2 regions of the Salimicrobium jeotgali genome follow, and region 1 is predicted to be linked to the other one. Evidence: a T-box and tRNA genes for the amino acid it is inferred to sense, from the RefSeq annotation. Region 1 holds a T-box; the other holds one or more tRNA genes.
The links. A T-box is a leader RNA that pairs with one kind of tRNA and senses whether it is charged. The one in region 1 lies ahead of trpS (tryptophan--tRNA ligase), so its partner is inferred to be a tRNA-Trp.
Positions count from the first base shown of each region.

Region 2: it encodes a tRNA-Trp, which carries the amino acid that the T-box ahead of trpS (tryptophan--tRNA ligase) is inferred to sense. The anticodon was not compared.

Region 1 covers NZ_CP011361.2:1,864,370-1,871,605, reverse strand. The annotation lists gene AAV35_RS09335 (LCP family protein) at 1-167, opposite strand, end outside; gene trpS (tryptophan--tRNA ligase) at 650-1,654, opposite strand; T-box leader at 1,717-1,911, opposite strand; gene AAV35_RS09325 (DUF3899 domain-containing protein) at 1,948-2,328, opposite strand; gene AAV35_RS09320 (peptide ABC transporter substrate-binding protein) at 2,608-4,284, shown strand; gene opp3b (oligopeptide ABC transporter permease) at 4,446-5,372, shown strand; gene opp3C (oligopeptide ABC transporter permease) at 5,379-6,509, shown strand; gene AAV35_RS09305 (ABC transporter ATP-binding protein) at 6,526-7,236, shown strand, end outside.
Region 2 covers NZ_CP011361.2:1,992,772-2,000,007, reverse strand. The annotation lists rRNA gene AAV35_RS10020 (16S ribosomal RNA) at 1-966, shown strand, start outside; rRNA gene AAV35_RS10015 (23S ribosomal RNA) at 1,190-4,101, shown strand; rRNA gene rrf (5S ribosomal RNA) at 4,214-4,328, shown strand; tRNA gene AAV35_RS10005 (tRNA-Asn) at 4,340-4,414, shown strand; tRNA gene AAV35_RS10000 (tRNA-Ser) at 4,420-4,511, shown strand; tRNA gene AAV35_RS09995 (tRNA-Glu) at 4,513-4,587, shown strand; tRNA gene AAV35_RS09990 (tRNA-Val) at 4,598-4,673, shown strand; tRNA gene AAV35_RS09985 (tRNA-Met) at 4,694-4,770, shown strand; tRNA gene AAV35_RS09980 (tRNA-Asp) at 4,777-4,853, shown strand; tRNA gene AAV35_RS09975 (tRNA-Phe) at 4,869-4,944, shown strand; tRNA gene AAV35_RS09970 (tRNA-Thr) at 4,950-5,025, shown strand; tRNA gene AAV35_RS09965 (tRNA-Tyr) at 5,044-5,129, shown strand; tRNA gene AAV35_RS09960 (tRNA-Trp) at 5,135-5,205, shown strand; tRNA gene AAV35_RS09955 (tRNA-His) at 5,221-5,296, shown strand; tRNA gene AAV35_RS09950 (tRNA-Gln) at 5,308-5,382, shown strand; tRNA gene AAV35_RS09945 (tRNA-Gly) at 5,384-5,455, shown strand; tRNA gene AAV35_RS09940 (tRNA-Cys) at 5,468-5,541, shown strand; tRNA gene AAV35_RS09935 (tRNA-Leu) at 5,563-5,645, shown strand; gene AAV35_RS09930 (hemerythrin domain-containing protein) at 5,794-6,243, shown strand; tRNA gene AAV35_RS09925 (tRNA-Gly) at 6,346-6,419, shown strand; gene AAV35_RS09920 (ABC-ATPase domain-containing protein) at 6,559-7,236, shown strand, end outside.

The DNA of each region.
Region 1 (7,236 bases):
ATGGCGAATGCAGCATTTATTTTATTATATCCGTGGCCGGGTATTTTGACGTATGTGTCTCTCATAATGGAGACCAGTTTCGCTGACTGGGCACCCGGATCGTACTGGGCAATCATAATTGTATCGGTACGGGATTTTTCCGAGCCGCGCTGATCACTTCCGAGCATCAGGACGTTCGTCTTTCCATCCCCGTTATCCGTACCTTTCCAATCTTCCTTATACTCGCTGTTCATTTCACTCGAAGTAGCTTTGGCGTCTGCAGAAGCCATTCCTTCCGCGTTGTGTTTTCCACTCAAATATTCAAAAGCCGTATAACCTACGACTGTCAATGTTAAAATCAATATAAGTGCGACGAACAATTTCAGTTTTCTTTTACTTTTTCTTCGTCTGCGCACTGCACGGCTTGAAGCCATAATTATTCCCCTTTCCCGTAGCTTACCAATTCAAATGTACCTTGTATCCTTTCATAAGTAAAGAAGGAATTGAACGTATTATACCGTACTCCAGATACTTACATAAAGTACGAAATCATATCTGTATTTTTGAGCGTTCATACCAATTTATCCGTTGGTCCGCTTCCTTAATGTAAAAACAAAAACCGGAACCTGAAAAAGTTCCGGTTTGTACCGTATGGAAAGTTTCTTGAGATTCAACTTCTCTTTTGATGAACGCGTCCGAGTCCCATCGCTTTTTTCGCTTTTTTCAACGTCTTTTCTGCAGAAGCATTCGCTTTACCGGCTCCTTCATCAAGAATCAGGTCCAGTTCTTCGGAATGGAGAAGCTCGTAGTACTTTTCCTGGATAGGGGAGAGGACTTCGACGACAGCCTCCGCTACGTCTGCTTTGAAGTCTCCGTACCCCTGCCCCTGGTAAGCATTTGTCAACTCCTCCGGCGAACGGCCGGTACAGACGGAATAAATGGTAATCAGGTTTGAAATTCCCGGCTTATTATCGGGGTCGAATTCTACGATTCCTTCCGAATCCGTCACGGCGCTCCTGATTTTCTTTCTTATCGTATCAGGAGCATCGAGCATTGAAATGAATGCTTTTGTGTTGGCGTCGGATTTACTCATCTTCTTGTCGGGCTTCTGGAGAGACATGATCCGGGCCCCGGTAGTGGGTATGCTGACTTCGGGTACCGTGAAAATGCTGTTGTACTTATTGTTGAAACGTTCCGCAAGCGTCCGTGTAAGTTCGAGATGCTGTTTCTGATCTTCGCCTACTGGTACAGTCTCTGTCTGATAAAGAAGGATATCCGCAGCCATAAGAGGCGGATATGTGAGAAGTCCGGAAGAAACCCCGTCTCTGCCGCCTCCCTGTGATTTATCTTTGAACTGGGTCATCCGTTCAAGTTCCCCGATATAGCTGATACTCTGTAGCATCCAGCCAAGCTGAGTGTGGGCAGGTACTTCCGACTGAATGAACAGTGTGGATTTCCCTGGATCGATACCTACAGCAAGGTACAAAGCTGCAAGAGAACGGATATTGTCCCTCAATTTTAATCTGTCCTGTGGCATAGTAATCGCATGTTCATCTACGATACAGAAGTAACAGTGGTGGTCCTCCTGCAGATCGACGAAGTGCTTCAACGCTCCCAAATAGTTGCCGAGAGTAAGTGTGCCACTCGGCTGAATACCTGAAAAAATAACGGACATAGTAATCGCTCCCTGTTTATATAATTAATTTCCTACATACAAAAAGCATTCCTCTCTGCCTGTGCAGGGACGAATGCTCGCGGTGCCACCCTAATTGCTGTATTGCGATCATACAGCCGACTTCAATCGTTAACGCCGATATACGGTAAAACTCCGGAAGCCCAATTTCCGTACTATGTCTTCGCTGTTCGCACCGACCACAGCATCTCTGTACCAATAGAACATTGTACGTACTCATCTTCCATCCTTGTTCTCTGAATATATATTGTAATAGAAGTATAGGGAAACGGGTGCTAATTTGCAACCCCTGCATAGTAGAAGAACAAAAGCACAAACATAATCATCAGCATAAAAACACCCTGGAAGAAAAACATCCGGAGCCAACTTTGATTGACGGTTTCTGAGGGCAGAGGTTTTCCCTTCCATTCTTCAAGATAGTCCCGCTGTTTTGAAGTCTTATTGTAGAATCTGCGAAAACTGTAAGTGATCCCGTCGAAGAATCTTCCGCGGATCACCCACATCATAAGTGCGATGAATAAATAAAAGAATACTACGTAGAAAACGGAATTGATATAATACTTCAATGTATATGCAGGAGCGTTGAACAGAAAAAGCAGAGCGGTGATTACGAGATTAACAAGCAATACAAAGAAGGGCTTTTTTACAGCTTCCATATCCAAACACTCCTCACTATGTAACAAATCGTTACAATTATAGCACCGAATTTCGTCCCTTCAAAGATAAAGGTGGTGATAGTTGTAATGTTATTGTAATTTAATATAGGTCTTTAGACTTAAAAAACCGGTCGAATCCACTTTTGTAACAATGTTTATTTCAAAAAGATTTAAAAAATTAATGCAAAATTTTAAGAAAACTTGTATAATTCAAATTGCGGGTTGTTCGAACCGCTGAATTTTCAGAATACATTTATAATAAGGGGAGGTCTTTTTCACATGAAGAAGTCGAATTGGTTATTGCTGGTGCTGACACTGGCGTTGAGTATGTTCCTGGCTGCCTGCTCCGGCGGAGGCGACAGCAGTAGTGAGGGCGGAGAAAGTTCCGGATCAGATAACGAAGGTTCCGGTGGGGACGGAGAACAGGTATTGAACCTTTCTGAATCCGCAGATATTCCGACGATGGATTCGTCCATGGCTACCGATACAGTTGCGTTCCAGTGGTTAGGTTCCACGAAAGACGGTCTGTATCGTCTGGATGAAGATGCCCAGGCAGAACCGGGTATCGCTAAAGATCACGAAATGAGCGAAGATGGCACTACTTATACATTCAACCTTCGTGAAGACGCAAAATGGTCCAACGGAGACCCTGTAACAGCGGAAGACTTCGTCTATGCGTGGCAACGTGCCGTAAACCCGGACACAGGTTCCGAGTACGGTCCGTACATGATGAACGGCGTCATTAAAAATGCCGAAGCGATTGCCAGCGGTGAGATGGAAGTTAGTGAACTTGGTGTTACTGCAAAAGATGAACATACGCTTGAGGTACAACTGGAACAGGCGACGCCTTACTTCGAATCTCTGACGGCGTTCGGAACGTTCCTTCCATTGAACCAGGACTTCGTTGAGGAGCAGGGAGATAACTACGCTCAGGAAGCGGATGCCCTTCTTTCTAACGGACCATTCAAGTTTGAAGAATGGAACCACGGTGAAGGCTGGACAGTAGTCAAGAATGAAGACTACTGGGATGCAGAGAACGTGAAACTTGATAAAATCGACGTAAACGTAGTGAAAGATACAGCGACAGGAGTGAACCTTTTCAACTCCGGTGAAATCGACCGGACAGGTCTTTCTTCTGAGTTCGTAGACGAATACCGTTCCTCGGAAGAGTTCCAGATCAAAGATGAACCTACTCTTTTCTATATTAAGATGAACCAGGAAGGCGAAGTGCTTTCGAACGTGAATGCACGTAAAGCTATCCAGTACGCAATCGACAGACAGGGTATGGTGGACGTCATTTTGAACAACGGTTCGAAACCTTCTACAGGACAGGTGCCTGAGAACTTCGTTTCTCACCCTGAATCCGGAAAAGATTTCCGCGAACTTAGTGGCGATCTCGTAACATCCGATCTTGAAAAAGCGAAAGAACACTGGACGAAGGCGAAAGAAGAGCTCGGTAAAGATTCTGTTGAGCTTGAGTACCTCGGCGGAGATACAGAGGTTGCTAAAAATCTTGATGCTTACATCAAAGATCAGCTGGAGCAGCTCGAAGGACTTTCCGTTAAAGTTAATTCCGTGCCGTTCGAAGTACGTCTGGAGCGCGACACGAGTATGAATTACCAGCTTCAGAACGCAGGTTGGGGACCTGACTACATCGACCCTAATACTTTCCTTAACTTGTGGCTGACAGACGGTGGTAACAACCATACCGGTTATGCAAGTGAAGAGTACGATAAACTGATCAATGAAGCGAATACAGATCTTGCCCAGGATCCTGAAGCCCGTTGGGAGAACTTCCTGAAGGCGGAGGAACTGCTTATGAAAGAAGATGCTGTACTTGCTCCACTTTATCAGCGTAGTGTGGCCCAGCTGCAGAAACCTTACGTAAAAGGTGTCTATGTAAACCCTATGGGTGCCGACTACACGTACAAGTATGCTTATATTGAAGGTAAATAAGAAGGACATTCTTAACTTTATATAGGCCAGTAACAAGAAAGGAGAGTATATGTCGCAGGACGTATGCTCTCTTTTTCCCTGTAAAGGAATTTTTCCGATAATACGGAACTTTCAGTCAATTAACTGTTTAAGATGTTTTAACAACCAGGAGGTGTCAGCATATGGTGCGTTACATATTAGAAAGACTAGTGTATATGTTAATAACGTTGCTGCTTATTGCAACACTGACGTTTTTCCTGATGAAGCTTCTGCCGGGTACACCTTTGAGTGCTGCAGATAAGCTGTCGGAAGAACAGCAGGCGATCGTTTTGGAGAAATACGGTTTAAATGACCCTCTCCCTGTCCAGTATTTCAATTATATAACCGGACTTTTCCAGGGAGATCTCGGACTTTCGTTCCAATTTGATAATCGTGAAGTGACGACGATTCTGCTCGAAAGGATGGGCCCTTCAATGACACTTGGGGCACAGTCTCTGATTTTAGGAACGATTATCGGTGTCCTGCTAGGATTGCTGGCGGCGATTTATCACAATGGAGTCGTGGACTACGGTTCCACATTCATTGCTGTAATAGGTAAATCTATACCTTCTTTCGTTTTCGCAGGTATTCTTCAATTTTATTTGGGTGTTCAGTGGGGGCTTTTTCCAGTTGCTCTTTGGGAAGGCTGGGAGTATACAATCTTACCAACATTGGCGTTGGCGATCTTCCCAATTGCAATTGCCGCACGTTACATGCGGACTGAAATGCTGGAAGTACTCGGTTCCGATTTTATAACTACGGCGAGGGCGAAAGGAGTGAACAAGTTCGGAGTAGTATTCAAACACGGACTCCGTAACGCACTTATTCCGATTATAACCATTATCGGGCCGCTTGCTGTAAGTCTGATGACAGGTACACTCGTAATTGAGAACATTTTCTCGGTTCCGGGAATCGGTGAACAGTTCGTCAAATCCATCAACACAAACGATTACCCGATTATTATGGGAACGACCCTTTTCTTCTCGTTCCTGTTCATCCTTATCATCCTGATCATTGACCTGTTATACGGACTCATTGATCCAAGAATTCGACTGACAGAAGGAGATTAATTGAGTATGGAAAATCAGACACCTTCAAAAGATCTATTTGTACCGGTGGAACGCGAAAGTGAAGAGCAGCATGAGATAGGGAGACCAAGTCTTTCTTTCTGGAGAGACTCTATGATCCGTCTCCGGAAGAACAAGGGCGCAATGGCCGGCCTGATAATGCTTATCATAGTAACGATCATGGCGATATTCGGCCCTTATATGAACGAATACACTGCGAATGAGCAGGACCTATCGCGGTCTAAGATTCCTGCGAAAGTCGATGGTCTTGGGTGGCTCGGCCTCGATGGCACGCTTTCCCAGATTGAAGAAGGAGACACGGTGGAAGCTGCACGTTCGAGTGCGCTTGCCCGTTTCAGCAACGATGAAGAATTCACGGAAATAAATGTATTGAATGATGGCTCCGATGGCGGGGAAGCAAGAGTCGAAGCAGTACACGACCCATATGCAGCCAAAGGTATTGACTCTAACTTCTGGTTTGGAACAGACGGGCTCGGAAGGGATCAGTGGACGAGAGTATGGGAAGGAACAAGAATTTCTCTTTACATAGCTCTTCTTGCGGCTGCAATCGATATGGTGATCGGAGTCGCCTACGGCGGTATTTCCGCCTATTACGGCGGGCGTGTCGACAACTACATGCAGCGTGTCATTGAAATACTTACCGGTATACCGAACCTTGTCGTCGTCGTACTGATGATCCTCATTCTGGATCCGGGGATCATGTCCATTACCATTGCGCTCGTCATTACCGGGTGGATTCCAATGGCGAGAATAGTGAGGGGACAGGTACTGAAGCTGAAAAGCCAGGAATTTGTGCTCGCTTCCCAGACCCTCGGTTCCTCGGATAACAGGGTGATCAGAAAACACCTCGTACCTAACGTAATGGGACTGATCATCATTAATACGATGTTCACGATTCCATCAGCCATTTTCTTTGAAGCTTTTCTGAGTTTCATCGGCCTTGGGCTACCGACACCACAGGCATCTCTCGGTACGCTCATTGATGAAGGGTTCAAATCTCTGCAGATTTATCCGTTCATTCTGTTCTGGCCGGCGCTTATATTATCGATACTGATGATTGGATTTAACGTATTAGCAGACGGTCTTCGTGATGCATTCGATCCGAAGATGCGTGAATAGGAGAAAGGGGTACATCATGGATAACTTACTCGAAGTGAACAACCTGCACGTATCCTTTGATACCTACGGAGGCGAAGTGAAAGCAGTCCGGGGTGTGGATTTCAGTGTTAAAAAAGGGGAAACCCTCGCCATTGTAGGCGAGTCCGGTTCCGGTAAATCCGTAACAACGAAAGCTTTAATGGGACTTATACCAAGTCCTCCGGGCCGTATCAAAGAAGGGGAAATCCTTTTTGAGGGTAAAGACTTAACGAAAATGAAAGATAAAGAACTTTCCAAAATCCGCGGGAAAGATATAGCGATGATTTTTCAGGATCCGATGACTTCCCTGAACCCGACGATGAAAGTCGGCAATCAGATCATGGAAGGTTTGATCAAGCACCAGAAGAAGAGTAGAAGCGACGCAAAAAAAAGGGCTCTGGAACTTCTGGAACTCGTCGGAATCGCAAATGCTGAAGAGCGTCTTAAACAATATCCCCATCAGTTCTCAGGAGGGATGCGTCAGCGTGTAGTGATCGCTATTGCGCTTGCGTGTAATCCGAAGCTTCTTCTTGCAGATGAACCGACGACCGCTCTCGACGTTACCATTCAGGCACAGATTCTTGAAGTGATGAAAGATATTCAGAAGGAAATGGAGTCCGGTATCGTGTTCATCACTCACGATCTAGGAGTTGTGGCGAACGTAGCTGACAGAGTAGCTGTCATGTATGCCGGTAAAATAGTGGAGATC
Region 2 (7,236 bases), 130 kb from region 1:
ACGCAGGCGGTTCCTTAAGTCTGATGTGAAAGCCCGTGGCTCAACCACGGATGGCCATTGGAAACTGGGGAACTTGAGAACTGAAGAGGAGAGTGGAATTCCACGTGTAGCGGTGAAATGCGTAGATATGTGGAGGAACACCAGTGGCGAAGGCGACTCTCTGGTCGGTTTCTGACGCTGAGGTGCGAAAGCGTGGGTAGCAAACAGGATTAGATACCCTGGTAGTCCACGCCGTAAACGCTGAGTGCTAGGTGTTAGGGGGCTTCCACCCCTTAGTGCTGAAGTTAACGCATTAAGCACTCCGCCTGGGGAGTACGGCCGCAAGGCTGAAACTCAAAGGAATTGACGGGGGCCCGCACAAGCGGTGGAGCATGTGGTTTAATTCGAAGCAACGCGAAGAACCTTACCAGGTCTTGACATCCTTGGCTACTTCCAGAGATGGAAGGTTCCCTTCGGGGACCAAGTGACAGGTGGTGCATGGTTGTCGTCAGCTCGTGTCGTGAGATGTTGGGTTAAGTCCCGCAACGAGCGCAACCCCTAATCTTAGTTGCCAGCATTCAGTTGGGCACTCTAAGGTGACTGCCGGTGACAAACCGGAGGAAGGCGGGGATGACGTCAAATCATCATGCCCCTTATGACCTGGGCTACACACGTGCTACAATGGATGGGACAAACGGAAGCGAACCCGCGAGGGGTAGCCAATCCGAGAAACCCATTCTCAGTTCGGATTGCAGGCTGCAACTCGCCTGCATGAAGCCGGAATCGCTAGTAATCGCAGATCAGCATGCTGCGGTGAATACGTTCCCGGGCCTTGTACACACCGCCCGTCACACCACGAGAGTTGGCAACACCCGAAGCCGGTGAGGTAACCTTTACAGGAGCCAGCCGTCGAAGGTGGGGCCAATGATTGGGGTGAAGTCGTAACAAGGTAGCCGTATCGGAAGGTGCGGCTGGATCACCTCCTTTCTAAGGATAGGAACGGGTCTTTCCCCTTACGGGAAGGATCCGCACGAACCGGGCGCTCTTATGGAGCGCTCCGGCGCATGGCTAAAACATGTTCAGTTTTGAGAGATCTATGCTCTCTTTGAACCTTGAAAACTGGATAAGAAACAAACAGACAATATCGTAAGATATTGATCTGGACCAACATCGATCTTTATTTTAGAATGAAGCGTCTTTTCACTAGTATAGTGAAGAAATGAAGGGCGCACGGTGGATGCCTTGGTACCAGGAGCCGATGAAGGACGGGACAAACACCGAAATGCTTCGGGGAGCCGTAAGTAGGCGTTGATCCGAAGATGTCCGAATGGGGGAACCCACTGTCCGTTATGGGACAGTACCGATCACTGAATACATAGGTGGTCGGAGGTAGACCCGGGGAACTGAAACATCTCAGTACCCGGAGGAGAGGAAAGCAAATGCGATTTCCCGAGTAGCGGCGAGCGAAACGGAACCAGCCCAAACCAGAGAGCTTGCTCTCTGGGGTTGTAGGACACTCCCTTGGAGTTACCAAGAGGGAGGATAGGCGAATCGGACTGGAACGTCCAGCCATAGCAGGTAACAGCCCTGTAGCCGACATCCTCCCTCCTCCGGAGTGGATCCTGAGTACGGCGAAACACGAGAAATTTCGTCGGAATCCGGGAGGACCATCTCCCAAGGCTAAATACTCCCTGGTAACCGATAGTGAACCAGTACCGTGAGGGAAAGGTGAAAAGCACCCCGGAAGGGGAGTGAAAGAGAACCTGAAACCGTGTGCCTACAAGTAGTCGGAGCCCGTTAATGGGTGACGGCGTACCTTTTGTAGAATGGACCGGCGAGTTACGATCGGCTGCAAGGTTAAACACCGTAGGTGTGGAGCCGCAGCGAAAGCGAGTCTGAACAGGGCGTCTCGAGTAGACGGTCGTAGACCCGAAACCGTGTGATCTACCCATCTCCAGGGTGAAGGTCAGGTAATACTGACTGGAGGCCCGAACCCACGTAAGTTGAAAATTACGGGGATGAGGGGTGGGTAGGGGTGAAATGCCAATCGAACACGGAGATAGCTGGTTCTCTCCGAAATAGCTTTAGGGCTAGCCTTCGGCCAGGAGTCCTGGAGGTAGAGCACTGATTGGATGAGGGGCCCCTACCGGGTTACCGAGTTCAGTCAAACTCCGAATGCCAGCGACTCGCGTCGAGGAGTCAGACCATGGGTGAGAAGGTTCATGGTCAAGAGGGGAACAGCCCAGACCGTCAGCTAAGGTCCCTAAGTGTGTGTTAAGTGGAAAAGGATGTGGCGTTGCTTAGACAACCAGGATGTTAGCTTAGAAGCAGCTATCATTGAAAGAGTGCGTAATAGCTCACTGGTCGAGTGACGCTGCGCCGAAAATATACCGGGGCTAAACACACCACCGAAGCTACGGATTTGCATCGATGATGCAAGTGGTAGGAGAGCGTTCCAGGAGCTGTGAAGTCAGACCGTGAGGACTGGTGGAGCGACTGGAAGTGAGAATGCCGGTATAAGTAGCGAAAAAAGAGTGAGAATCTCTTTCACCGTAAGCCTAAGGGTTCCTGAGGAAGGCTCGTCCACTCAGGGTTAGTCGGGACCTAAGCCGAGGCCGAAAGGCGTAGGCGATGGACAACAGGTGGAGATTCCTGTACCACCCGCCTCCGTTCGAGCGAACGGGGGGACGCAGGAGGATAGGGAGAGCGCACCATTGGATGTGTGCGTCCAAGCTGTGAGCGCGTCGGATAGGCAAATCCGTCCGGCAAGTGCAAGCAGTGATGGGGAGAGAACATGAGTATCGAAGCTCCTGATTTCACACTGCCAAGAAAAGCCTCTAGCGAGGATGGCGGGTGCCCGTACCGCAAACCAACACAGGTAGGCGAGGAGAGTATCCTAAGGTGATCGGGAGAACTCTCGTTAAGGAACTCGGCAAAATGACCCCGTAACTTCGGGAGAAGGGGTGCTCCTCTGCCGAGGAGCCGCAGTGAAGAGGCCCAAGCGACTGTTTACCAAAAACACAGGTCTCTGCGAAACCGTAAGGTGAAGTATAGGGGCTGACACCTGCCCGGTGCTGGAAGGTTAAGGGGATGCGTTAGCGTAAGCGAAGCGTTGAACCGAAGCCCCAGTAAACGGCGGCCGTAACTATAACGGTCCTAAGGTAGCGAAATTCCTTGTCGGGTAAGTTCCGACCCGCACGAAAGGTGCAACGACTTGGGCACTGTCTCAACGAGAGACCCGGTGAAATTATACGATGCGTGAAGATGCGCATTACCCGCGACAGGACGGAAAGACCCCGTGGAGCTTTACTGTAGCCTGATATTGAATGTTGGTATCGCTTGTACAGGATAGGTGGGAGCCATCGAAACCGGAGCGCAAGCTTCGGTGGAGGCGCCCGTGGGATACCACCCTGGCGGTACGGACATTCTAACCCAGGACCGTGATCCGGTCCGGAGACAGTGTCAGGTGGGCAGTTTGACTGGGGCGGTCGCCTCCCAAAAAGTAACGGAGGCGCTCAAAGGTTCCCTCAGAATGGTTGGAAATCATTCGCAGCGTGTAAAGGCACAAGGGAGCTTGACTGCGAGACCTACAAGTCGAGCAGGGACGAAAGTCGGACTTAGTGATCCGGCGGTACCGCATGGAAGGGCCGTCGCTCAACGGATAAAAGCTACCCCGGGGATAACAGGCTTATCTCCCCCAAGAGTCCACATCGACGGGGAGGTTTGGCACCTCGATGTCGGCTCATCGCATCCTGGGGCTGTAGTCGGTCCCAAGGGTTGGGCTGTTCGCCCATTAAAGCGGTACGCGAGCTGGGTTCAGAACGTCGTGAGACAGTTCGGTCCCTATCCGTCGTGGGCGTTGGAAATTTGAAAGGAGCTGTCCTTAGTACGAGAGGACCGGGATGGACACACCGCTGGTGTACCAGTTGTTCCGCCAGGAGCATTGCTGGGTAGCTACGTGTGGACGGGATAAGTGCTGAAAGCATCTAAGCATGAAGCCCCCCTTGAGATGAGATTTCCCTTTGTAGAGATGCCTCTGAGACGAAGAGGTTGATAGGTCCGGTGTGGAAGCGTGGCGACACGTGCAGCAGACGGATACTAATCCATCGAGATCTTCTCTATACGTTGGTCGTATGTTTCTTATCCAGTTTTGAAGGTTTTTCAAAAAACCTCTTGAAATTTTCCATTCGGAACAATATAATGGTTTTTGTCCGAAGGAAAGTTCAATTGTAGATCTGGTGGCAATAGCGAAGAGGTCACACCTGTTCCCATGCCGAACACAGAAGTTAAGTTCTTCCGCGCCGATGGTAGTCGGGGTTACCCCCCGCAAGAGTAGGGCGCTGCCAGGTCGTTTCAATATTCCACCGTAGCTCAGTGGTAGAGCAATCGGCTGTTAACCGATTTGTCGTAGGTTCGAATCCTACCGGTGGAGCCATTTCTGGAGAGATGTCCGAGTCTGGCTTAAGGAGCACGATTGGAACTCGTGTAGGCCCTTTCGGGTCTCGAGGGTTCGAATCCCTCTCTCTCCGCCATGGCCCGTTGGTCAAGTGGTTAAGACACCGCCCTTTCACGGCGGTAACACGGGTTCGAATCCCGTACGGGTCACCACTATTTCACTGGAGGATTAGCTCAGCTGGGAGAGCACTTGCCTTACAAGCAAGGGGTCGCAGGTTCGAGCCCTGCATCCTCCACCATAGAAGTTATACTTCAACATCGCGGGGTGGAGCAGTCTGGCAGCTCGTCGGGCTCATAACCCGGAGGTCGCAGGTTCAAATCCTGCCCCCGCAACCAAATTTTGGTCCGGTAGTTCAGTTGGTTAGAATGCCTGCCTGTCACGCAGGAGGTCGCGGGTTCGAGTCCCGTCCGGACCGCCATTAATACATAAAAGTGGCTCGGTAGCTCAGTCGGTAGAGCAACGGACTGAAAATCCGTGTGTCGGCGGTTCGATTCCGTCCCGAGCCACCACTTTTGCCGGCCTAGCTCAATTGGTAGAGCAACTGATTTGTAATCAGTAGGTTGGGGGTTCAAGTCCTCTGGCCGGCACCAGATACTTTAATAAAAAATGGAGGGATAGCGAAGTTGGCCAAACGCGGCGGACTGTAAATCCGCTCCCATCGGGTTCGCAGGTTCGAGTCCTGCTCCCTCCACCATTTTTAGGGGTATAGTTCAAAGGCAGAACAGCGGTCTCCAAAACCGCCGATGTGGGTTCGAGTCCTACTACCCCTGTTTTTTCAATCTATGGCGACTGTGGCGAAGTGGTTAACGCACCGGATTGTGGCTCCGGCATTCGTGGGTTCGATTCCCATCAGTCGCCCCATTTTTTATTGTTGGGCTATGGCCAAGCGGTAAGGCAACGGTTTTTGGTACCGTCATGCGCTGGTTCGAATCCAGCTAGCCCAGCCATGCGAGAGTAGTTCAGTGGTAGAACACCACCTTGCCAAGGTGGGGGTCGCGGGTTCGAATCCCGTCTCTCGCTCTTTGAGGTTATGGCGGCATAGCCAAGTGGCAAGGCAGAGGACTGCAACTCCTTTATCACCGGTTCGAATCCGGTTGCCGCCTCCAAAAAATAAACATAAAAATCGTGGCGAAGTGGTGGAACTGGCAGACACGCAGCACTCAAAATGCTGTGCCTTCTGGGCGTGTGGGTTCGAATCCCACCTTCGCTATATATAATGAAAACTACCAGAATCCTGGTAGTTTTTTTGTAATGAATACATAAAGTCAGCTCCTTCCTTCCAGAAGGCGGAAGTACGTATTACGGACAGATGATTTATTACCCGGATTTGTGGTATAAAGAGGGTAGGAGGGATAAAAATGAAACGACACGAAGCGTTAGTTCCTTTGTCGCACCACCATCACCATGGTCTTGTACTTGCTCAGAAGTTACAGAAAACAGAAGAAAAAGACAAGTTCAGAGAAATTATGAAGGATATTGAAGATTTCTGGGAAAATGATGGGGAAGCACACTTCAGGGAAGAAGAGGAAATCCTTCTCCCGCTGTACGCCTGCTATGCAAAGATAGAAGAGGATGAAGATATAGAGAAAATGCTTATCGATCATACAGTGATACGTGGACTTATCGTTAAACTGCGTAAGCTGGAGAGATTCGATTATAAAGTGTTTCAGGAATTGGGAGAGAAGCTTCATGATCACATTAGAATGGAAGAAAGGGTCATCTTTCCGAAAATAGAAAGTGCAGTTCCGGATAAAGAACTTTATAAAGTGGAAGGCAAGTTTCACATTGACAGTTACAGTGGTAAGTAACGCAACTTTCCAAGTTGCGTTTTTTTAAATAAAAAGGTTGAAACCCTTTCTGGTCGTTGTTACAATGTAAACTATCCCTTGAAGTTGTCCTGACCTCTTCGGGCGGGTGTAGTTTAGTGGTAAAACCTCAGCCTTCCAAGCTGATGACGGGAGTTCGATTCTCCTCACCCGCTCCACTAGTGTTTGAAATTATGTTTTCATACCACGTGCCAACGCAGTGTTTCGTTAATGAATAACGAAGCATTGCGTTTTTTCATGATTGAAAATGGATACATACATATAGATGAGACAGATTTTATGAAAGGAAGTGTTATCATGCAACAGCTGAAAAAACATTTAAAAGAAATAGACGGGAAAAGTTACAAGGGATATAAACAGATCCAGGGGACTTATTCTTTCCGGGATTACAAGCTTCACATCGACTATGTGCAGGGAGACCCTTTTGCGGCCCCTTCCAAAATAAGAATAAGAGTTCCGGAAGCGAAACGTTCCATCAAAAAGGAGTGGACGACCTCCAGATCAAGAAGAGTTTATACGGAAGATACACTTACCCGATGCGTTTCAGAAACGGTGAAGAAGCATAAATCGAACGTGAAAGGTTCGGGAAAAAGCGGAGATGTAGGAATGGATCAGCCGGGTCAGGAAGTTCTTGAACGTACCGCGGTTATGATAGAACAGGATTCTACAGTGCTCTGTTTCACGGTAGGCCTGCCGGCGAATGGACGCCGAATTAACGGAAAGGAAGCTGAAAAACTTTTTTTCGAAGTCCTACCTGCGATAGTGGAACAGTCGATTATGTCTATAAAAGATGAGGAGATTGATCAGGCATGTGAACTTGCCGATCAGTACGACGCAATCCGAGAAGAAATGGAGAAAAATGACTGGGAAGCATTCATAGCGGACGGGTCTGTTCTCCCAAGGGAAAGCGGAATCAGCCAGCGACCGATGAAAAACGCAGTACCTTTTGAAAGTCCGGAAGAGAACCGGGTTTCC